2 linked regions of the Metabacillus sp. KUDC1714 genome follow. Each later gene encodes a partner of the first gene's protein in a complex. Links are inferred from orthologs where the notes say so. Each region holds a gene or a part of one and is shown on either strand. Other genes may lie near its edges. The genes, in order: rpsG and tig.

Evidence for each region.
Region 2: the proteins of rpsG (region 1) and tig are in contact, whole or in part, in a crystal structure (PDB 3GTY), measured with the Thermotoga maritima proteins. The link is inferred for Metabacillus sp. KUDC1714 from one-to-one orthologs. Residues at the interface, in WP_004081843.1 of Thermotoga maritima: Lys34, Lys52, Lys55, Glu59, Arg62, Gln63, Glu66, Asn67, Lys69, Val71, Arg95, Ala109, Lys110, Lys111, Gly112, Arg113, Pro114, Glu117, Glu121, Ile124, Ala125, Tyr127, Asn128, Asn129, Thr130, Gly131, Lys135, Asp139, Arg142, Met143; in WP_004081061.1 of Thermotoga maritima: Glu122, Val124, Val129, Leu130, Tyr133, Glu188, Gly259, Ile262, Tyr263, Glu266, Ser270, Glu273, Gln274, Glu277, Arg308, Gln311, Ile312, Ser315, Tyr316, Glu325, Arg329, Arg336, Leu363, Phe366, Trp367, Arg373, Leu377, Arg381, Leu384, Glu387.

Annotation. Positions count from the first base shown.
Region 1 is NZ_CP055263.1:2,095,131-2,109,713, reverse strand. Bases 11,842-14,583 are described here. They hold rpsG (30S ribosomal protein S7), read right to left. Parts: upstream 13,577-14,583; coding sequence 13,106-13,576; downstream 11,842-13,105. Other genes in these bases: rpoC (DNA-directed RNA polymerase subunit beta'), read right to left, coding at 14,523-14,583; HUW50_RS09880 (50S ribosomal protein L7ae-like protein), read right to left, coding at 14,154-14,402; rpsL (30S ribosomal protein S12), read right to left, coding at 13,624-14,046; fusA (elongation factor G), read right to left, coding at 11,842-13,053. In the rest of the region: preprotein translocase subunit SecY, read right to left, coding at 1-48; rplO (50S ribosomal protein L15), read right to left, coding at 48-488; rpmD (50S ribosomal protein L30), read right to left, coding at 520-702; rpsE (30S ribosomal protein S5), read right to left, coding at 716-1,216; rplR (50S ribosomal protein L18), read right to left, coding at 1,240-1,602; rplF (50S ribosomal protein L6), read right to left, coding at 1,636-2,175; rpsH (30S ribosomal protein S8), read right to left, coding at 2,205-2,603; HUW50_RS09975 (type Z 30S ribosomal protein S14), read right to left, coding at 2,635-2,820; rplE (50S ribosomal protein L5), read right to left, coding at 2,845-3,384; rplX (50S ribosomal protein L24), read right to left, coding at 3,410-3,721; rplN (50S ribosomal protein L14), read right to left, coding at 3,758-4,126; rpsQ (30S ribosomal protein S17), read right to left, coding at 4,166-4,429; rpmC (50S ribosomal protein L29), read right to left, coding at 4,450-4,653; rplP (50S ribosomal protein L16), read right to left, coding at 4,643-5,077; rpsC (30S ribosomal protein S3), read right to left, coding at 5,079-5,735; rplV (50S ribosomal protein L22), read right to left, coding at 5,739-6,083; and 9 more genes.
Region 2 is NZ_CP055263.1:359,352-368,786, reverse strand. Bases 859-3,718 are described here. They hold tig (trigger factor), read left to right. Parts: upstream 859-1,573; coding sequence 1,574-2,863; downstream 2,864-3,718. Other genes in these bases: clpX (ATP-dependent protease ATP-binding subunit ClpX), read left to right, coding at 3,297-3,718; HUW50_RS01850 (tetratricopeptide repeat protein), read left to right, coding at 859-1,207. In the rest of the region: leuD (3-isopropylmalate dehydratase small subunit), read left to right, coding at 1-91; more of HUW50_RS01850, read left to right, coding at 203-858; more of clpX, read left to right, coding at 3,719-4,562; ATP-dependent protease LonB, read left to right, coding at 5,545-7,227; lon (endopeptidase La), read left to right, coding at 7,546-9,435. UniProt on the Bacillus subtilis protein: Involved in protein export. Acts as a chaperone by maintaining the newly synthesized protein in an open conformation. Functions as a peptidyl-prolyl cis-trans isomerase.

The sequences.
Region 1 (14,583 bases):
ACTTCTAATATCACCCACGCGCATAAAATTGGAGATTGTTTTTAACATTAGATCACCTCAACTGAACCGCCAGCAGATTCAATAGCTTCTTTAGCAGAAGCAGAGAATTTGTTAGCTTTTACAGTAAGTTTTTTCTCTAATTGACCATTACCAAGAATTTTTACACCAGATTTTACATTGCTAACAATACCTGTTTCAAGCAATAATTCTGGAGTAACCTCAGTGCCTTCTTCAAAGCGGTTTAGCGTCTCAAGGTTTACAATAGCAAAGTCCTTGCGGTTAATGTTCGTAAAACCGCGTTTAGGTAAGCGTTGGAACAAAGGAGTTTGACCACCTTCGAATCCAGGACGAACTCCACCACCAGAACGGGCGTTTTGTCCTTTATGACCTTTACCAGCTGTTTTACCGTTACCAGAACCAGTACCACGACCAACACGATTACGTGTTTTACGTGAACCTTCTGCTGGTTTCAACTCATGAAGTTTCATCGGGACACCTCCTTATTAATTTTTGTTACTTTTATTGTTCTTTAACTGTAACTAAGTGAGCAACTTTATTAATCATACCGCGAATCGCAGGATTATCATCTTGTACTACAGTTTGATGTAACTTTTTTAGTCCAAGTGTTCTAACAGTAATACGTTGATCTTCAGGACGACCAATTACACTGCGAGTGAGGGTAATTTCTAACTTATTCGCCATTTTAGTTCCCTCCTTATCCTAACAGTTCTTCTACCGTTTTTCCACGTAACTTAGCAACATCTTCAGCACTCTTTAATTCACTCAATCCTGAGATTGTAGCACGAATCATATTAATTGGAGTGTTTGAACCTAAAGATTTTGAAAGAATATCTGCAACACCTGCTAATTCTAATACCGCACGAACAGGTCCTCCAGCGATAACTCCAGTACCTTCAGAAGCTGGTTTTAAAAGAATATTTCCTGCTCCAAATTGACCGATAATTTGGTGAGGAATTGTAGTACCTACCATAGGTACTTCAATTAGATTTTTCTTAGCATCTTCAATTGCTTTACGAATCGCTTCTGGTACCTCTTGTGCTTTACCAGTACCGAAACCTACATGACCGTTTTTATCTCCAACAACAACAAGTGCTGCGAAACGGAAACGACGACCACCTTTAACAACTTTGGCTACGCGGTTAACGGTAACTACGCGTTCTTCAAGCTCTAATTTGTTTGGATCAATACGACGCATTCTTTATGTCCCTCCTTTTCCGATTAAAATTCAAGTCCAGCCGTACGTGCTGCTTCAGCTAGTGCTTTAATACGACCATGATATAAGTATCCACCGCGATCAAATACGACAGATTTAACACCTTTTTCAATAGCACGATTTGCTACTAATTCTCCAACTTTTTGAGCAGCTTCAAGATTGCTTTTAGAATCAAGATTAAAATCTTTATCTAGAGTAGAAGCACTTACTAAAGTAACTGAATTTGTATCATCAATAACTTGTGCATAGATGTGTTGGTTGGAACGATATACGTTTAGACGAGGACGTGTAGTTGTACCAGTTAACTTAGAACGAACACGCGCATGTCTCTTTTTACGTACAGCATTTTTATCAGCCTTATTTATCATTTAAGTCACTCCTTTCTTATCATCTAGGCGATATTACTTCGCAGTTTTACCTTCTTTACGACGTACATGTTCGCCTTCGTAGCGAATACCTTTACCTTTATAAGGCTCTGGTGGACGAACGTCACGAATGTTAGCTGCAATTGCACCTACACGTTCTTTGTCAGTACCTTTAACAAGAACCTTAGTTTGAGTCGGTACTTCGATTTCGATACCTGTCTCAGGTGTGATCTCAACAGGGTGAGAGTAACCAACATTAAGAACTAATTTATTTCCAGATTTAGAAGCACGGTAACCGACACCGATAAGTTCTAAGCCTCTTTCGAATCCTTTAGAAACACCCTCTACCATGTTACCAAGTAGACTACGTGTTGTACCGTGAAGTGCACGGTGTTCTTTAACATCAGAAGGACGACTTACAGTTAAGACGTTCTCTTCGATAGTGATTTTAATATCAGAGTTGAATGTGCGAGTTAACTCACCTTTAGGACCTTTAACCGTTACTGTATTATCATCAGCGATAGTAACTGTAACACCTGCAGGAATTTCAAGTGGTTTCTTTCCAATACGAGACATTCATTACACCTCCATTCATTTTGAGCTTATTACCAAACGTATGCTAATACTTCTCCACCAGCTTGTTTTGCACGAGCTTCTTTGTCAGACAAAACGCCTTGAGAAGTTGAAACGATCGCAATACCTAATCCGTTAAGTACACGTGGTACTTCATCAGCTTTTGCATATACACGTAAACCAGGCTTACTGATTCTTTTAAGACCAGTGATTACGCGCTCATTGTTAGAACCGTATTTTAAGAAAATACGAATGATGCCTTGTTTGTTGTCTTCTACATATTCTACATCACGAACAAAACCTTCACGCTTTAGAATTTCAGCGATTTCCTTTTTGATTTTAGAAGCAGGGAACTCAAGCTTCTCGTGACGTACCATATTCGCATTACGAATGCGAGTAAGCATATCTGCAATAGGATCTGTCATAACCATATCAAAATAACCTCCTTCCCGATTTACGGTTTTACCAGCTAGCTTTTTTCACGCCTGGAATTTGACCTTTATAAGCAAGTTCACGGAAACAAATACGGCAAAGCTTAAATTTGCGTAGTACTGAGTGTGGACGACCGCAACGTTCGCAGCGAGTATACTCTTGTACTTTGTGCTTTTGCGTGCGTTTTTGCTTAGCAATCATTGATTTTTTAGCCACAATTTCGCCTCCCTTTACTAGCGATTATTTTTGGAACGGCATACCGAACTGTGTTAATAGTTCGCGTGCTTCTTCATCAGTATTCGCAGTAGTTACGATAACGATATCCATACCACGAACTTTATTTACTTTATCATAATCAATCTCAGGGAAGATTAATTGCTCTTTCACACCTAAAGTGTAGTTACCGCGTCCGTCAAATGATTTCTTTGATACGCCACGGAAGTCACGTACACGTGGTAATGAAACAGAAACTAACTTATCTAAGAATTGGTACATACGCTCACCGCGTAATGTAACTTTTGCACCAATTGGCATACCTTCACGTAAACGGAAGCCAGCGATTGATTTTTTTGCTTTAGTTACAACAGGTTTTTGACCAGTGATTTGCGCTAACTCTTCAACAGCAACATCTAGTGCTTTTGAATTTGATACAGCATCACCAACACCCATGTTGATAACGATTTTTTCTAATTTCGGAGCTTGCATTACTGATTTGTAAGAAAACTTACTCATTAATGCAGGTGTAATTTCTTTTTGATACTTTTCTTTAAGGCGGTTCATGACATAGACCTCCCTTCCTTATTTACTATTTATCTAAAGTTTCACCAGATTTTTTTGCTACACGTACCTTTTTATTGTCTACCACTTTATAACCAACACGAGTTGGTTCACCTGATTTAGGATCAAGTGGCATAACATTTGATACATGGATAGGTGCCTCTTGGCTTAAGATCCCACCTTGTGGGTTAACTTGTGATGGTTTTGAGTGTTTTTTCACAACATTTATACCTTCAACAAGTACGCGATCTTTTTTAGGATAAGAAGCAAGTACTACGCCTTGTTTTCCTTTATCCTTGCCAGAGATAACCATTACTTTATCACCTTTTTTAACATGCATCCTAGTTGCACCTCCTTAGTAAGGCAATCAGATTTATTATAGAACTTCTGGAGCTAAAGAAACAATTTTCATAAAGTTATTTTCACGTAATTCACGTGCAACAGGTCCGAAAATACGTGTGCCACGTGGGCTCTTGTCATCACGGATGATAACACATGCATTTTCGTCAAATTTGATGTAAGAACCGTCTGTACGACGAGCTCCACTCTTTGTACGAACAATTACAGCTTTAACAACTTCACCTTTTTTGACAACGCCACCTGGTGTTGCTTGTTTAACCGTACAAACAATTACATCTCCGATATTAGCAGTTTTACGACCAGAACCGCCTAATACCTTAATTGTTAATACTTCACGAGCACCAGAGTTGTCAGCGACTTTTAAACGAGATTCTTGTTGGATCACTTATGTTACCTCCCTTCGGAATTAACTATCCGAACAAAATTAAATGATAATAGATTCTTCTACGATTTCTACTAGACGGAAACGCTTAGTAGCTGATAATGGACGAGTTTCCATTACTCTTACGATATCACCAATTTTTGCTTGGTTGTTTTCATCATGTGCTTTGTATTTCTTAGAGTATTTTACACGTTTGCCGTATAGAGAGTGTGTTTTGTAAGTTTCAACAAGAACAGTAATTGTCTTATCCATTTTGTCAGAAACAACACGACCAGTATACACTTTACGTTGGTTACGTTCACTCATTCGATAAACCTCCTCTCTTATTAATGATTATTAGCTGCGATCTCTCTTTCACGGATAACAGTTTTCATACGAGCGATCGATTTACGAACTTCACGGATACGAGCAGTATTTTCTAATTGTCCTGTCGCTAGTTGAAAGCGAAGGTTAAATAACTCTTCTTTAAGTGATTTTACTTTTTGTTCTATTTCAGCAGTGGTAAGGTCACGAATTTCATTAGCTTTCATTAGATTCACCACCAATTTCTTCACGTTTTACGAACTTCGTTTTGATCGGTAATTTGTGAGATGCTAAACGTAAAGCTTCACGTGCTACCTCTTCAGAAACACCAGAAATTTCGAATAATACTTTACCAGGTTTTACAACTGCTACCCAACCTTCTGGAGCACCTTTACCTGATCCCATACGTACCTCTAGAGGTTTTGCAGTATAAGGTTTAGAAGGGAAGATTTTAATCCAAACTTTACCGCCACGTTTCATGTAACGTGTCATCGCAATACGAGCTGCTTCAATTTGACGGTTCGTGATCCAAGAAGCTTCTAAAGCTTGGATACCGAATTCACCGAAATGTACTTCAGTACCACCTTTAGCACGACCACGCATTTTTCCACGGTGCTCTCTACGATATTTTACGCGTTTTGGTAATAACATATTATTTTCCTCCTTCCTCAGTTTTCTTCTTAGTAGGAAGAACCTCTCCACGATAGATCCAAACTTTTACGCCTAATTTACCGTAAGTTGTATCAGCTTCTGCTGTTCCGTAATCGATATCAGCACGAAGTGTGTGTAGTGGAACTGTTCCTTCACTATAATGCTCTGCACGTGCGATATCTGCTCCACCTAAACGACCAGATACTTGTGTTTTGATACCTTGTGCACCTGCGCGCATTGCACGTTGAATAGTTTGTTTTTGAGCACGACGGAAAGAAATACGATTTTCTAATTGACGCGCAATGTTTTCAGCAACTAATTTAGCATCTAAATCAGCTCTTTTGATTTCTAAAATGTTGATGTGCACACGTTTACCAGTTAATTGGTTAAGTGCTTTACGTAATGCTTCAACTTCAGTACCACCTTTACCAATTACCATACCAGGTTTAGCAGTGTGGATTGTAACATTTACACGGTTTGCAGCACGCTCGATCTCAATTTTAGAAACAGATGCATCATTAAGACGTTTGCTAATGTATTCACGAATTTTAATATCTTCATGTAAAAGAGTTGAGTAGTCTTTACCAGCGAACCATTTTGACTCCCAATCACGAATAACTCCAATACGAAGACCGACTGGATTTACCTTTTGACCCACGGATTATCCCTCCTTCTTTTCTGATAAGATGATTGTGATGTGACTTGTACGTTTATTAATTGCACTCGCACGACCCATAGCACGTGGACGGAAACGTTTAAGAGTTGGACCTTCGTTTGCAAAAGCTTCAGTTACAACTAAGCTATTGATGTCCATTTCATAGTTATGCTCAGCGTTTGCCACTGCTGATTTTAATACTTTTTCTATGATTGGAGAAGCAGCCTTTGGCGTATGATTCAAAATCGCTACTGCTTCGCCTACTTGCTTACCTCGAATAAGATCCAGAACTAAACGAGCTTTACGAGGAGCAATACGAACTGTTCTTGCGACAGCTTTAGATTGTTGCATTTAAATGCCTCCTCTCATTAACGTCTTGTTTTTTTGTCATCACTTGCATGACCTTTGTACGTACGTGTAGGTGCAAACTCACCAAGTTTGTGTCCTACCATGTCCTCAGTTACATAAACAGGAACATGTTTACGTCCATCATAAACAGCAATAGTGTGACCAATGAATTGTGGGAAAATTGTAGAACGACGAGACCAAGTTTTAATAACTTGCTTCTTTTCAGTTTCATTTAACGCTTCAACTTTGCTTATTAAATGATCATCAACGAATGGTCCTTTTTTTAAGCTACGGCCCATGATTGTACCTCCCTTCGCGATCGTGCTACGGTTCGACTGAACCGTAGTTCAATCACGTTATTTTTTACGACGACGCACGATAAACTTATCTGATTTATTTTTCTTCTTACGAGTTTTAGCACCAAGAGTTGGTTTACCCCAAGGAGACATTGGTGATTTACGTCCGATTGGAGCGCGTCCTTCACCACCACCGTGTGGATGGTCATTAGGGTTCATTACAGATCCACGAACAGTTGGGCGTTTGCCTAACCAACGAGAACGACCTGCTTTACCAATGTTGATAAGTTCATGTTGTTCATTACCAACTTGACCTACAGTTGCACGACAAGTTGCAAGAATCATACGAACTTCACCAGAGTTTAAACGTACAAGTACGTATTTACCTTCTTTACCCAATACTTGAGCAGAAGTTCCTGCGGAACGAACTAATTGTCCGCCTTTACCAGGTTTTAATTCAATGTTGTGTACCACAGTACCAACAGGAATATTTTGTAATGGTAATGCATTCCCTACTTTAATGTCTGCTTCAGGACCAGACATAATTTCTAAACCTACTTTAAGGTTTTTAGGTGCAAGGATATATCTTTTTTCACCATCAACGTAGTTGATTAGTGCGATGTTTGCAGAACGATTTGGATCGTATTCGATTGTAGCAACGCGTCCTGGTATACCATCTTTGTCGCGTTTAAAATCGATCACACGATATTGGCGTTTGTGTCCGCCGCCTTGGTGACGAACTGTTAATTTACCTTGGTTATTACGTCCACCTTTTCTATGAAGTGGCGCAAGTAATGACTTTTCAGGTTGGTCTGTAGTGATTTCAGCGAAATCAGATACTGTCATACCACGTCGACCATTTGAGGTTGGTTTATATTTTTTAATCGCCATATCGATATCCCTCCTTTTCTATTAAAATTTATACTTCAAATAATTCGATTTCATTGCTGTCTGCAGCAAGCTTAATGATTGCTTTACGACGACGATTTGTTAAGCCGCTATAACGACCAACGCGTTTGAATTTACCTTTATAGTTCATGATGTTTACTTTTTCAACTTTAACACCAAAGATTGACTCGATCGCATCTTTAACTTCAGTTTTATTAGCCTTAACATCAACTTCAAACGTATATTTTTTCTCAGCCATAAGATCTGATGAACGTTCAGTGATTACGGGGCGCTTAATAATATCACGAGGATCTTTCATTATGCAAGCACCTCCTCTACTTTTTGCACCGCAGCTTTCGTCATAATAAGCTTATCATGGTTAAGTACATCAAGTACGTTTACTCCATTAGCTGTAACTACTGTTACATTAGGAATATTACGTGATGATAATGCAACATTTTCATTGTTGTCAGCTGTCACGATTAACGCTTTTCTCTCAACAGAAAGACCTTTAAGTACTGCAGCCATTTCTTTTGTTTTTGGAGCGTTTAAAGTTAAGTCCTCTAATACAACAATGCTGTTATCAACTACTTTTGATGATAAAGCTGATTTGATCGCTAAACGGCGAACTTTTTTAGGTAATTTATATGAATATGAACGTGGAGTTGGTCCAAATACGACACCACCACCGCGCCATTGTGGCGAACGGATAGATCCTTGACGAGCACGACCAGTACCCTTTTGACGCCAAGGTTTACGACCTCCGCCTGCTACTTCAGAACGATTTTTTACTTTGTGAGTTCCTTGACGTAAGGAAGCTCTTTGCATAATAACCGCTTCAAATAATACGTGCTGATTAGGTTCGATACCAAATACAGAATCATTAAGTTCGATTTCTCCAACGTTTGATCCAGATTGGTTTAATAATGCTACTTTCGGCATTATCCAATTCCTCCTTTCCTAAAGAAATTATTTAGATTTCACTGCGCCTTTTACAGTAATAAGTGCTTTTTTAGGTCCTGGAACGTTACCTTTAATAAGTAATAGATTACGTTCAGCATCTACTTTTACAATCTCTAAGTTTTGAACAGTAACACGTTCTCCACCCATACGACCTGGTAAAAGTTTGTTTTTAAATACACGGTTTGGAGCTACAGGTCCCATTGAACCTGGGCGACGATGATAACGAGAACCGTGAGACATAGGTCCACGAGATTGTCCGTGGCGTTTAATAGAGCCTTGGAAACCTTTCCCTTTAGAAATTCCTGTTACATCTACTGTTTCACCAGCAGCGAAAATATCAACCTTGACTTCTTGACCAACTTCGTATGCATCTAAGCTAGCTTCACGAAGTTCTTTAACGAAGCGCTTAGGTGCAGTATTAGCTTTACTAACGTGTCCTTTTTCAGGTTTGTTAGCTAACTTTTCGCGTTTATCTTCAAATCCTAACTGAACAGCTGTATAACCATCAGTTTCAGCAGATTTCTTTTGTAGAACAACGTTTGGAGTAGCTTCAATTACTGTTACAGGAATTAAATCACCGTTTTCTGCAAATACTTGCGTCATACCAATTTTTCTTCCTAAGATTCCTTTGGTCATGAGTCACACCTCCTATAAAATTTCATTATTTATTTTAATTATTAAAGTTTGATTTCAATGTCAACACCAGATGGTAAATCTAAACGCATTAATGCATCAACAGTTTGTGGTGTTGGGTTGATGATATCAATTAAACGCTTATGCGTACGCATTTCGAATTGCTCACGAGAGTCCTTATATTTATGAACCGCACGTAGGATTGTGTATACTGATCTTTCTGTTGGTAACGGAATTGGACCAGATACATTTGCACCAGAACGTTTTGCAGTTTCTACAATTTTCTCAGCAGATTGATCAAGAATTCTATGATCATAAGCTTTCAAACGAATACGAATCTTTTGTTTTGCCATTATTTTCCCTCCTTTTCGCCTATTTTTAAAATAGACATTTTCTCAGCAAGAATTTTCCCTACGCACGCCATGGCAAAGCGGCCGTGTGTATCGGCAACCTCCTGCTTCATCGCAGTCAAAGACCAACATTGTCTATTATACATAAAAGTCGTGATAGATGCAAGAAAAAAAATAAATTAAACTTATAATCTTCTTGCGCACTTTTCCTATTATACATAGATTGTATACTAATATCAAGAAAAGCTATGATGGTTTTATTTTCTAACTAATTGTAGTGCAAAATCTTATTAAAATAGTTATTAATTTTTGTAGTAACATTTTTTTAACTTCAATACTTTCCTGTTGATCAAAAGTAATTGTTTAATAAAATTTTTTAAGTTTAATAACTACTGAAAAAAACATACAAAAAGGCGAGCAATAAATGCTCGCCTTTTTTATTTCTTCTATAGAAGAAAGATTATTCTTGGATAGTAGCAACTACGCCAGCGCCTACTGTACGTCCACCTTCACGGATTGAGAATTTAGTACCTTCTTCAATCGCGATTGGAGCGATAAGTTCAACTGACATTTCTACGTTATCTCCAGGCATAACCATTTCAATGCCTTCTGGAAGTTGGCAGATACCAGTTACATCAGTTGTACGGAAGTAGAACTGAGGACGGTAGTTAGTGAAGAATGGAGTGTGACGTCCACCCTCTTCTTTTGATAAAACGTATACTTCTGCTTTGAACTTTGTGTGTGGAGTGATTGTGCCTGGTTTAGCAAGAACTTGTCCACGTTGGATATCATCACGAGAAACCCCACGAAGAAGTGCACCGATGTTATCGCCAGCTTCTGCAAAATCAAGAAGTTTACGGAACATTTCAACACCTGTTACAGTTGTTGATTTTGGCTCTTCTGTAAAACCGATGATGTCAATAACTTCACCAACTTTAACTTGTCCACGCTCAACACGACCTGTAGCAACTGTTCCACGACCTGTGATTGAGAATACATCCTCAACTGGCATCATGAATGGTTTGTCAGTGTCACGTTCTGGAGTTGGGATATACTCATCAACTGCATTCATTAACTCAACGATTTTTTCTTCCCAATCAGCTTCACCCTCAAGAGCTTTAAGAGCAGAACCTTTGATTACTGGTACATCGTCACCAGGGAAATCGTACTCAGAAAGTAAGTCACGTACTTCCATTTCAACTAGTTCTAATAATTCTTCGTCATCAACCATGTCACATTTGTTTAAGAATACAACAAGGTAAGGAACACCTACTTGACGAGATAAAAGGATGTGCTCACGAGTTTGTGGCATTGGACCATCAGCAGCAGATACTACTAAGATTCCGCCATCCATTTGAGCAGCACCAGTGATCATGTTTTTAACATAGTCAGCATGTCCTGGGCAGTCTACGTGTGCATAGTGACGAGTTTCAGTTTCATACTCAACGTGTGCAGTTGAGATAGTGATTCCACGCTCGCGCTCTTCAGGAGCAGCATCGATCATATCATATGCCATAGCAGCACCTTTACCACTGCGTTTTGCAAGTACAGTAGTGATTGCAGCTGTTAATGTAGTTTTACCATGGTCAACGTGTCCGATTGTACCAATATTAGCATGCGTTTTGGATCGGTCGAATTTTTCTTTAGCCATTCTAAAAATCCTCCTTAGAGTTTAATTATTTTAGGATATATGTAACAGAAAGTGATCACATCACTCTCTGTTCTCACATAAGTAGTTATACTTCATCAAAGGAGTAAAATCAATTACTCACCTTTATTTTTTTTAATTATTTCTTCTGAAACTGATTTTGGAACCTCTTCATAGTGATCAAAGTGCATTGTAAATACTCCGCGACCTTGTGTACTAGAACGTAATGCAGTAGCATATCCAAACATTTCAGAAAGTGGAATCATTGCACGTACAACTTGTGCATTACCACGAGCTTCCATACCTTCAACACGTCCACGACGAGCTGTGACTTGACCCATGATATCACCCATGTATTCCTCTGGTACTACTACTTCAACCCTCATAACAGGTTCAAGGATAACTGGGCTACATTTAGAAACAGCATTTTTAAGTGCTAAAGAAGCTGCAATCTTAAATGCCATTTCACTTGAGTCAACATCATGGTATGAACCATCAACTAATGCAGCTTTTACATCAACTAATGGATATCCAGCAAGTACACCGTTTTGCATTGCATCTTCAAGACCAGCTTGAACTGCAGGTACATATTCACGAGGTACTACACCACCAACGATTTTGTTCTCAAACTCAAAACCATTACCTTCTTCGTTAGGTTCAAATTCGATCCATACGTGTCCAAATTGTCCACGACCACCCGATTGACGTGCAAATTTACCTTCTACTTTTGCACCTGCACGGAATGTTTCACGATATGCAACCTGAGGAGCACCAACATTAGCTTCAACTTTGAATTCACGTTTCATACGATCAACAAGAATATCTAAGTGAAGTTCACCCATACCAGCAATAATTGTTTGACCAGTTTCTTGATCAGTATGAGCTCTGAATGTTGGATCTTCTTCTTGAAGCTTTTGTAAAGCAGTTGTCATTTTATCTTGGTCTGCTTTAGATTTTGGTTCAACAGAAAGTTGAATTACTGGCTCTGGGAATTCCATAGACTCAAGGATAACAAGGTTTTTGTCATCGCATAAAGTATCACCAGTCGTTGTATCTTTCAAACCTACAGCAGCTGCAATATCACCAGAGTAAACCATTGAGATTTCTTCACGGCTATTTGCATGCATTTGAAGGATACGACCTACACGCTCACGTTTACCTTTTGTTGAGTTTTGAACATAAGATCCAGAACTTAACGTACCAGAGTAAACACGGAAGAATGTAAGCTTACCAACATAAGGGTCTGTCATTACTTTGAAAGCTAATGCAGCGAATGGTGCATCATCGCTAGATTCACGAGTTACTTCTTCATCTGTATCAGGAACAATACCTTTAATTGCAGGTACGTCTAATGGTGATGGAAGGTAATCGATAACTGCATCTAACATTTTTTGAACACCTTTATTTTTGAAAGCTGATCCACAGATTACAGGATAAAATTCAACATTAACAGTACCTTGACGAATTGCAGCTTTTAGCTCTTCGTTAGTGATTTCCTCACCACCAAGGTATTTCTCCATTAATTCTTCATCTAGTTCTGCTACTGCTTCAACTAGGCTTTCACGGTATTCGTTTGCTTGTTCAAGGTATTCCTCAGGTATTTCCTTATCTTGGATATCAGTACCTAAGTCATTGCCATAGAACGTCGCTCTCATTTCTACCAAGTCGATGATTCCTTCAAATTGATCCTCAGCACCAATCGGTAATTGGATTGGGTGAGCATTAGCTTGAAGACGCTCATGAATTGTTTTAACAGAATATAAGAAGTCTGCGCCGATTTTGTCCATTTTGTTAACAAAAACAACACGAGGAACTCCATAAGTTGTAGCCTGACGCCAAACTGTTTCTGTTTGCGGCTCAACACCTGATTGAGCATCAAGAACAGCTACAGCACCATCAAGTACACGTAATGAACGTTCAACTTCAACTGTGAAGTCTACGTGTCCAGGTGTATCGATGATGTTAACACGATGTCCTTTCCACTGCGCAGTTGTTGCAGCGGAAGTAATCGTGATTCCACGTTCTTGTTCTTGCTCCATCCAGTCCATTTGAGATGCACCTTCATGAGTTTCACCAATCTTGTGAATACGACCAGTGTAATATAGTACACGCTCAGTTGTTGTTGTTTTTCCAGCATCAATATGAGCCATGATACCAATATTACGAGTGTTTAATAAGGAGAACTCTCTTGCCATTGGGTAATTTCTCCTTCCTCATAGGAAATTTAGTATAGTTAAACTGTATTGATTACCAGCGATAGTGAGCAAATGCTTTATTTGCTTCAGCCATTTTATGTGTATCTTCACGCTTCTTAACTGCTGCTCCAGTGTTGTTAGCAGCGTCAAGAATTTCGTTAGCTAAACGCTCTTCCATCGTTTTTTCTCCGCGAAGACGCGCATAGTTTACTAACCAACGAAGACCTAAAGTAGTACGACGATCAGGGCGTACTTCTACAGGTACTTGATAGTTAGCACCACCAACACGACGTGCTTTAACTTCAAGAACTGGCATGATGTTTTTAAGTGCTTGTTCAAACACTTCCATTGCATCTTTTCCAGAGCGTTCTTTAATTAAATCGAAAGCATTGTAAAGTACAGATTGTGCTTTACCTCTTTTTCCGTCGATCATAATTCTGTTTACTAAACGTGTAACAAGCTTTGAATTGTAAAGTGGATCTGGTAATACATCTCTTTTTGCTACAGGACCTTTACGTGGCATGTTATGTTCCTCCCTTCATGCTGATTTCATTTTATTTAAAAATTATATTATTTTTTTGCAGCTTTAGGACGTTTCGTACCGTATTTAGAACGACCTTGCATACGTCCATCAACACCAGCAGTATCAAGCGCACCACGAACGATGTGGTAACGTACCCCCGGTAAATCCTTTACACGACCACCACGGATAAGAACAACACTATGTTCTTGTAAGTTGTGACCAATACCAGGAATATATGCTGTAACTTCGATTCCGTTAGTTAAACGAACACGAGCATATTTACGAAGCGCTGAGTTAGGTTTCTTTGGCGTCATCGTACCTACACGAGTACACACACCACGTTTTTGAGGTGATGATACATTCGTTTGCTCTTTTTTGAAGCTGTTGTAACCTTTGTTTAGCGCAGGTGATTTTGATTTCTCAACTTTACTTACGCGACCTTTACGTACTAATTGGTTAATAGTAGGCATTATGGTTTTCCTCCCCTCATCAATTTAATACCACACATCCAGGTGGTTCATATTTGGGCAAAAACAAAGTTTCTGCAAAATGAATTCACATATCGCAAAAACAGCTTTTACTGGATTATAGCTACAGCTGCAGCTCCAACTTCTATTCCACAAGCTTTACCAAGCTTTTTCATAGAAGAAACTTTTGTTAAAGGAATATGCTGTTGTTCTGCTGTTTGAATAATCTTTTGGACAATTCGTTGTTCAGCATCTTCAGCAATGATCATTTCTCTAACCTCATTATTTAATAGAGCTTTAACTGATTGCTTAGTACCAACAATAATTTTTTGTGCCTGAGATACTTTTTCATAAGACATATTTATATATCCTCCAAAGCAAACAGGTTGTGATTAAGCACCTTGAATATAGTAACATTGAAAGAGATGGATGTCAACATTACTCTCGAAAAACTTTTAACATCCATCTCTTCACTTTTATTAATCTACTGAAACAGCTTCTTCCATTTGTTCAACTTTAGAAATTGGTTCAGCTTGACGA
Region 2 (9,435 bases), 1.7 Mb from region 1 along the record:
GCTGCTATATGGGAAAGACGAAATTGACTTAACACTAAACTACAACGAAAAAATTCAAAAATTTGAAGAAAGTAGAGCTGCATTTCTATAATGCCAGCTCTTTTTTTGTTCAAAGCTACTTTTTAATTAGGTACCGCTTGTTTTCCAAGAGTTGGATTGATAAACTTGTAAGCAAAGATTCGCTGCTGGAGTTGACCACCATATGAATGAGAAAAAACGTTCAAAGATCATTCCCTTCCCTAATTTGAAAGAACGATACATAGATAAGGGAATGGCCTTATTAAAAGAGAAAAAGTATCATGAGGCACTTGATATGTTTTCTGAAGCTAAAAATTTAAATGAAGATAAGGCAGAGCTCTATTTAGGTATGGCAATTTGCTTTATGGAGCTTGGAGAATTAAAAGAAGCGAAAGAAATTTGTAAGAAAATGCTTCTGGAAGATATTGGTCACTACTTTACGGTGTTACAAATTTATTTAACGATTTTAATTCAGCTTCGAGAATATCACGAAGTTCAAACTACAATCGAAGCTGTGTTAGAAGAGAATCATCTTCCTGCAGAAAGTGCGGAGCATTTTTATAAATTATTAGAATTTAGTCGGAAAATGACTCAAAATGATGAGGATATTTTTGAAGATGATAATGATGCGGGTTCGACATATATTGAAGACATTCTTGAAAACACAAACAAGCAAATGGCTTATATCCAATCATTACAAGATAGAAATTTAAGTAAGCATTACTCATCGTTAAAGGTCCTATTAGAAAATCCAAATAGTCATCCGATGATTAAATCTATGATTTTACATCTAATGATAGAGAACGAAGTTGAAAAGGAAGTGACGGTGTACAAATTTGGCGAATCCGTCACGGTCATCCCTGCAAAGCTCAACGATATTGCCGATTTACCTTTTACGAAGAAAGTCCTAAATATATTAGATGACACGTTAGGGCAAGAAAATCCCACTCTTTTTGAGGCGGTAAAAGAGCTATGGATTAGACATTTATATGTTCTTTTCCCACTTCTTCCTCAACCGACAGATGGTAATTTATGGGCTGCTGCTCTTCATATAGTTGGATATGAGATGCATGGAATAGTATTAGATCCTGAGGAAGTTCAGCAAATGTACGGGCTGTCTATATCGACATTACAAGAAGTATGTAAAAAAATATATCAAATAGAAGAAATTTCTTATATGCAAATATGAGGCTATATGTTGAAAGGAATGTTTTCTATGTTATAATAAAATGGTTGCAAAATAGTGATCATCGTATATAAGGTCTTTTAAGTGTGGGCAAAAATGGGCCTTCTATTTTATCTCGTTCCAACCTGTCGTATAGGCGGTTGACAATAGGAACTATGGTAGTGAAACGAACATCGATGGGGATGAGGAGAATCTCACGTCTGGATGTTTCAATTATGCGAAATCCTTAAGCATGGTTAGTATTCGGTTATTTTTACCGTACATAAAACAGGTATATCATAGTGTTTGATTGTTTAAACTGGACAAGCAACCACCATTTACCTATCACTTATTCGCACAATCATTATAGATTTTTGGAGGGAACAACACATGTCAGTAAAATGGGAAAAATTAGAGGGGAACGATGGCGTTCTTACGGTTGAAGTTTCTGCAGAGGACTTCACAAAAGCACTTGATGAAGCATTTAAAAAGGTAGTTAAGCAGGTTTCTATTCCTGGATTCCGTAAAGGTAAAATTCCACGTGGTATGTTTGAACAACGCTTTGGTGTAGAATCTCTATATCAAGATGCATTAGATATTATCTTACCGACAGCATATCCTAATGCAGTTGATGAAGCTGGAATTGAACCAGTGGATCGTCCTGAAATTGATGTTGAACAAGTTGAAAAAGGAAAAAGCTTAATTTTCACTGCAAAGGTTACAGTTAAACCAGAAGTGAAATTAGGTGAATATAAAGGTCTAGAAGTTGAAAAATTAGACGACACTGTAACAGATGAAGATGTGGAGAATGAATTAAAACAACTTCAAGAACGTCAAGCAGAATTAGCTGTTAAAGAAGAAGGCGCGATTGAAAACGGTGATACTGCAGTTCTTGACTTTGATGGCTATGTTGATGGAGAAGCTTTTGAAGGTGGAGCAGCTGAAAACTACTCATTAGAAATTGGTTCAGGTTCATTCATCCCTGGCTTTGAAGAACAGCTTATCGGTTTAGAAGCTGGAGCTGAGAAGGATGTCGAAGTAACATTCCCTGAAGAATATCACGCTGAAAATCTTGCAGGAAAGCAAGCTGTTTTCAAAGTGAAGATTCATGAAATTAAAGCGAAAGAGCTTCCAGCTTTAGATGATGAATTTGCTAAAGATGTTAACGAGGAAGTTGAAACACTTGAAGAACTTAGAGCTCAAACAAGAACTCGTCTTGAAGAAGCTAAAAAGACTGAAGCTGAAAATCAACTAAGAGATACTCTAGTTGAGAAAGCTGCTGAAAGTGTAGAAGTTGATATTCCAAATGCATTAATTGAAAACGAAATTTCACGCATGATGCAAGAGTTTGAGCAACGTCTTCAAATGCAAGGTATGAACCTTGACTTATACTTCCAATTCTCAGGTCAAGATGAAGAAGCATTAAAAGCTCAAATGAAAGTTGATGCAGAGAAACGTGTAAAATACAACTTAACACTTGAAGCAATTGTTAAAGCGGAAAACATTGAAGTTTCTGATGAGGATGTTGAAGCGGAATTATCTAAAATGGCTGAAATGTACAATATGCCAATTGAAAATATCAAACAAGCATTAGGTGGATCAGCTGAAGGTCTTAAAGAAGATTTAAAAGTTCGTAAAGCGATCGATTTTCTTGTAGAAAATAGTAAAGTTGTTGCATAATAATAATAATTAAAGAACAAGGCGCGAGTGGATCGTGCCTTGTTTTGTACAATTATGTTTTATTTATATTCCTTTGGGAATGATATAAGAAAGCCAATACATACATACACATGAAGTAATAAAATAAGTAATAATTCGAAAAGGCTTAACATGCTAAAAAATAGGGAAATGGAAATAAAGTACAATGAAAACTTTTTTCTATTTTTTCAACTTTGTAACCTTTTACAAAGTTGAAGTAGTATCATTACCTGTCTTCGCGTTACTTATGGTAAAATGCAATACATACCTGTTTTAAAATTAGTTTCTTTACATATATGTAAAGAAAAGAAAAGCATCCACCTTCTATTCCCTGACATGGTTGGGAAAGATAGACATTAAATTAGGGTTGGGTAGAATTATTAAAGAATGAGATAAAGATACAAGGGGTGAAACAATGTTTAAATTTAACGACGAAAAAGGACAATTGAAATGTTCATTTTGTGGTAAAACCCAAGATCAGGTTCGTAAGTTAGTAGCTGGACCTGGAGTATACATATGTGATGAGTGTATTGAGCTTTGCACAGAAATCGTTGAAGAAGAGCTAGGCACTGAAGAAGAAGTTGAATTTAAAGATGTTCCAAAACCGAAAGAAATTGATGAAATTCTAGATGAGTATGTTATTGGTCAAGACCAAGCTAAGAAATCTTTAGCAGTTGCCGTATATAATCATTATAAACGAATTAATTCTAATAGTAAGATTGATGATGTTGAGCTTTCCAAAAGTAACATTGCAATGATCGGTCCTACTGGAAGTGGTAAAACATTGCTTGCTCAAACATTAGCACGTATATTAAATGTTCCTTTTGCAATCGCTGATGCAACATCATTAACAGAAGCAGGTTATGTAGGTGAAGATGTTGAAAACATTTTGTTAAAACTAATTCAAGCCGCTGACTATGATGTTGAAAAAGCAGAAAAGGGTATTATTTATATCGATGAAATCGATAAGGTTGCTCGTAAATCTGAGAATCCTTCCATTACACGTGATGTATCAGGAGAAGGTGTTCAGCAAGCATTGCTTAAAATTCTTGAGGGTACGGTAGCTAGTGTTCCTCCACAAGGTGGTAGAAAGCATCCACACCAAGAATTTATTCAAATTGATACAACCAACATTCTGTTCATTTGTGGTGGAGCGTTTGATGGCATTGAACAAATTATTAAACGCCGTCTTGGCAAAAAAGTTATTGGTTTTGGATCAGACAACAAAAATGCAGACCTAGATAAAAAAGCTCTTCTTTCACAAGTATTGCCAGAAGATTTATTGAAATTTGGTTTAATACCTGAATTTATTGGTCGTTTACCTGTAATTGCGAGCTTAGAGCCACTTGATGAAGATGCATTAGTTGAAATCCTAACGAAACCAAAAAATGCTCTAGTAAAACAATATCAAAAAATGCTTGATCTAGATGGAGTTGAACTTGAGTTTGAAGAGGGAGCACTGATGGAGATTGCTAAAAAAGCAATTGAAAGAAAAACTGGTGCCCGCGGTCTACGTTCAATTATCGAGGGTATTATGCTTGATATGATGTTTGACCTACCTTCTAGAGACGATATTACGAAAACAATTATAACTGCTGAGACTGTTACAGGAAATATCTCGCCAAAGCTTGTCCTAAATGATGGGACAGTTATACAAGATGATAAAAAAACATCTGCTTAAGTTAGCAATTGTTTAACGTTAGATAGGAAGCTGATATATATCAGCTTCCTTTTTCGTGTATTCAAAAATAGAAAAAGTAATTCTTTCTTTGATAAAAGCTCTTTTCTAAGAGATTGTTGCTTTTAAAACAAGGCTCTTTTCTAAAAGATTGTTGTTTTTGAACAAAACTGATTAGGGTGATTGGTGCGGAAGGTGCGAGACTCCTGTGGGAGTAGCGGGACAGGTGAGACCCCGCAGGCGCTTCGCGCTGAGGAGGCTCATCGCCCGCCCCACGGAAAGCAAGCATCCTGGAGCGCCAATCAACCAACCCAATACTATTTTAAAAGCAACAAAGTTTGCGAAAACAGCCTAAAACAAAAACTAATTCAGGTTGATTGGAACGGATTGCGAGACTCCTACGGGAGCAGCGGGACAGGTGAGACCCCGCAGGGCGTTTACGCCGAGGAAGCTCACCGCCCGCTCCGCGGAAAGCGAGCAACTCTCTGGAATCAACCACACCGGAGTTCTTGGTAAATAGCACCAAGTATGCGAAAACAGCATTGATAAAAAGGCTCTCTATCCCTACATATTCGACAGCCTGATAACATCAGTTCGTTATTCCTTTAATTTAGAAGAGATTGTAATATGCTATAGATGTTTTAAAAGAAAAACATGTTTATTCCAGTAGAACCTCGGAGATACTAGCTATAAATAACCGCTTCATACTAAAAGTACCTACAAATATTTTGCCTAAGCTAAAAGGCAAGCTGAAGCTTGTCTTTTGTCAGCTTTAAGTGAAAAGGGAATCCATATTACATAATAGGCACTTTCATTTTCTTTATGGTTTACTTTGTTTAATGACTGATCTACTAAGTAGACATAGGACAAGATAAAAAAATAATCTACAAGGCCGGAGATTATACACTCTAAGAATGATCTAAGTGACTCCGTCTATATATCAACTTGTAGCGGTAAACAAGAGACTTTAGCAGGAGGGACTACAATGAGTTGGACAAGTATCGCTTTGTTTATTCAGTTGTTTTTTGGGATTATTATCGGGATGTATTTCTGGAATTTATTAAAAAACCAAAGAACTCAAAAAATCTCGATTGACCGTGAATCTAAAAAAGAAATGGAACAATTACGGAAGATGAGAGCGATTCGTTTAACAGAACCTTTAGCTGAAAAAGTAAGACCACAAAGTTTTCAGGATATAGTTGGACAAGAGGATGGAATTCGTTCATTACGTGCAGCCCTTTGTGGTTCAAATCCACAGCATGTGATTATTTATGGACCACCAGGAGTTGGGAAAACGGCTGCTGCAAGGCTTGTGTTAGAGGAAGCGAGAAGAAATGTGAGAACACCCTTCAAAGAAAATGCTGTCTTTGTTGAATTGGATGCAACAACAGCTAGATTTGATGAAAGAGGAATTGCTGATCCTTTAATTGGCTCCGTACATGATCCAATTTATCAAGGTGCAGGTGCAATGGGGCAAGCAGGTATTCCGCAGCCAAAGCAAGGTGCTGTAACAAATGCACATGGTGGAGTCTTATTTATTGATGAAATTGGCGAATTGCACCCAATCCAAATGAATAAGCTGTTAAAAGTGTTGGAAGATCGAAAAGTTTTTTTAGAAAGTGCGTATTATAATGAAGAAAACACACAAATCCCAACACATATCCATGACATTTTTAAAAATGGTTTGCCGGCTGATTTTCGTTTAATTGGTGCAACGACTAGAACACCAAATGAAATTCCACCTGCAATTCGATCAAGATGTCTTGAGGTATTCTTTAGAGATCTTGAGCAAGATGAGCTTTCAATTGTCGCGAAAAAGGCAGCGAATAAGGTTGATATGATCGTAAGTGATGAAGGAATAGATATGCTAACTTCATATGTCCGTAATGGCCGTGAAGTGGTAAATTTAATGCAAATTGCTACAGGTATGGCAATGTCTGAGGACCGAAATGAAATTACTGTAGAGGACATTAAGTGGGTTATCCATTCAAGCCAATTAACACCTAGACATGAGAAGAAGATTAATAAAAAGGCGAAGATAGGTTTAGTAAATGGATTAGCTGTCTATGGCCCAAATACAGGTGCACTTTTAGAAATTGAAGTAACAGTAATCCCGGCTGAGAAAGATAAAGGTACCATTAATATTACTGGTATTGTCGAGGAAGAAAGTATTGGTGACCGTTCAAAATCGATTAGAAGAAAAAGTATGGCAAAAGGATCAATTGAAAATGTTATAACTGTACTTCGTTCAATGGGGATTAAAGCGGGAGATTATGATATTCATGTGAACTTCCCAGGTGGTACACCGATAGATGGTCCATCCGCAGGTATTGCTATGGCAACTGGAATCTTTTCTGCTATTCATAAAATTGCTATTGATAATAAGGTAGCAATGACAGGTGAAATTAGTATACATGGTAATGTGAAGCCTATTGGTGGAGTCATTCCGAAGATAAAAGCTGCTAAAAAAGCTGGAGCGAAAACGGTAATCATTCCTCAGGAAAATATGGAATCGATCATAAAGGGTATTGATGGAATTGACATTGTCCCTGTTACAAATTTACAAGAAGTATTTGACTTAGCCCTTGTAAACCCACCAACAGAGAAGGCCAATCCTTTGCTTCAAAATAATTTACAAGCAACATACCCACATCAGGAATCTGTCTAATATAAAATCGGGGTCAGACCCCTATAGAGTTAATTGGCTAATTATTTAGTAAAAACCAGGGTCAGACCCCTATAGAGTTATTTGCTAATTATTTAGTGAAAAACTTTGTAGGGGTCTGACCCCTTTATAAAGCTTTTACTAAGTATTTAGTGACCAGCCATATAGAAGTCAGACCCTTTTATAGAAAATTTCTTTTTCAACTCAAAGTGAATAGGGTATACTACCTAAATGAGAAAAGTGGTTACAAATAGACACTAGTAAAAGAATAGGATAGAATTGTACAAAGAACTAACTATTATGTCATGGAGGTATAAGCGCATGGCGAAATCAAATACACAAATCGTCCCCCTCCTACCGTTACGAGGCTTGCTAGTATATCCAACGATGGTACTACACCTTGATGTAGGGAGAGATAAATCTGTTCAGGCGTTAGAAAAAGCAATGATGGATGATCATATCATCTTTTTAACGACACAAAAAGAGATTGCGATAGATGAGCCGAAAAAGGAAGATATTTACGAAATTGGAACATTAACGAAAATAAAACAAATGTTAAAATTACCGAATGGAACCATTAGAGTACTTGTTGAAGGTTTAGAGCGTGGCGAAATTAAACGCTTTGTTGAAGAAGATGAATATTATTCTGTTGAGGTTTCTATCTATCAGGACCCAGAAGTTAAGAGTGTTGAAGAAGAAGCCTTAATGAGAACTATGTTAGAATATTTTGAGCAATACATAAAGCTTTCAAAAAAGGTATCCGCTGAAACATATGCTACAGTATCAGATATAAATGAGCCTGGAAGAATGGCAGATATTATTGCTTCACATTTACCTCTAAAGTTAAAAGAAAAGCAAGAGGTACTTGAAACACTTGATTTAAGAGAAAGACTAAACAAAGTAATTTCAATAATTCATAATGAGAAGGAAGTTCTACAGCTTGAGAAGAAGATCGGCCAGCGTGTGAAGCGTTCTATGGAACGTACACAAAAAGAATATTATCTTCGTGAGCAAATGAAAGCCATTCAAAAAGAACTTGGTGAAAAAGAAGGTAAGGTTGGTGAAGTATCATCACTAACTGAGCGGATCGAACAAGCAGGTATGCCTGATCATATAAAATCAGTTGCTTTCAAGGAATTAGACCGTTATGAAAAAGTCCCTGCAAGCTCTGCTGAAAGTGCCGTTATCCGAAACTATATTGAATGGCTTCTATCATTACCTTGGACAAATGCAACAGAAGATCGTTTAGATATCAATATAGCAGAAGAAATCCTTAATGAGGATCATTATGGCCTTGAAAAAGTGAAAGAACGTGTATTAGAGTACTTGGCAGTTCAACAACTAACAAATTCTTTAAAAGGACCGATTCTCTGCTTAGCTGGACCTCCAGGTGTTGGAAAAACATCGTTAGCACGTTCAGTCGCAAAGTCGTTAAATCGCCATTTTGTCCGTATTTCACTTGGTGGTGTTAGGGACGAATCTGAAATTCGTGGACATCGCCGTACATATGTAGGCGCCATGCCAGGTAGAATTATTCAGGGAATGAAAAAGGCAGGAACGATAAATCCAGTTATTCTATTAGATGAAATTGATAAAATGTCTAATGATTTTAGAGGGGATCCATCATCAGCATTGCTTGAAGTTTTAGATCCTGAACAAAATCATAGCTTCAGTGATCATTATGTTGAAGAAACCTATGATCTATCAAAGGTAATGTTTATTGCGACAGCAAACAACTTAGCTACAATTCCTGGACCGCTTCGTGATCGTATGGAAATTATTAATATCGCTGGCTATACAGAGCTTGAAAAAGTTCATATTGGGAAGGATCATTTACTACCAAAGCAGCTTAAGGAGCACGGTCTTAAAAAATCTCATTTACAAATTCGAGATGACGCGATCTTAAGCATTATTCGCTATTACACAAGAGAAGCTGGTGTGCGTGGTCTAGAACGTCAGCTAGCTACAGTTTGTCGTAAAGCTGCAAAGCTCATTGTAAAAGAAGAGCGTAAAAAGATTATCATAACTGATAAAAACCTTGAAGACTATCTTGGTAAAAATCGTTTTAGATATGGTCAAGCGGAACTCGAAGACCAAATTGGTGTTGCAACAGGGTTAGCCTATACAACTGTTGGAGGAGATACCTTATCAATTGAAGTATCTGTATCACCAGGAAAAGGTAAGCTTATTCTAACTGGTAAACTAGGCGAT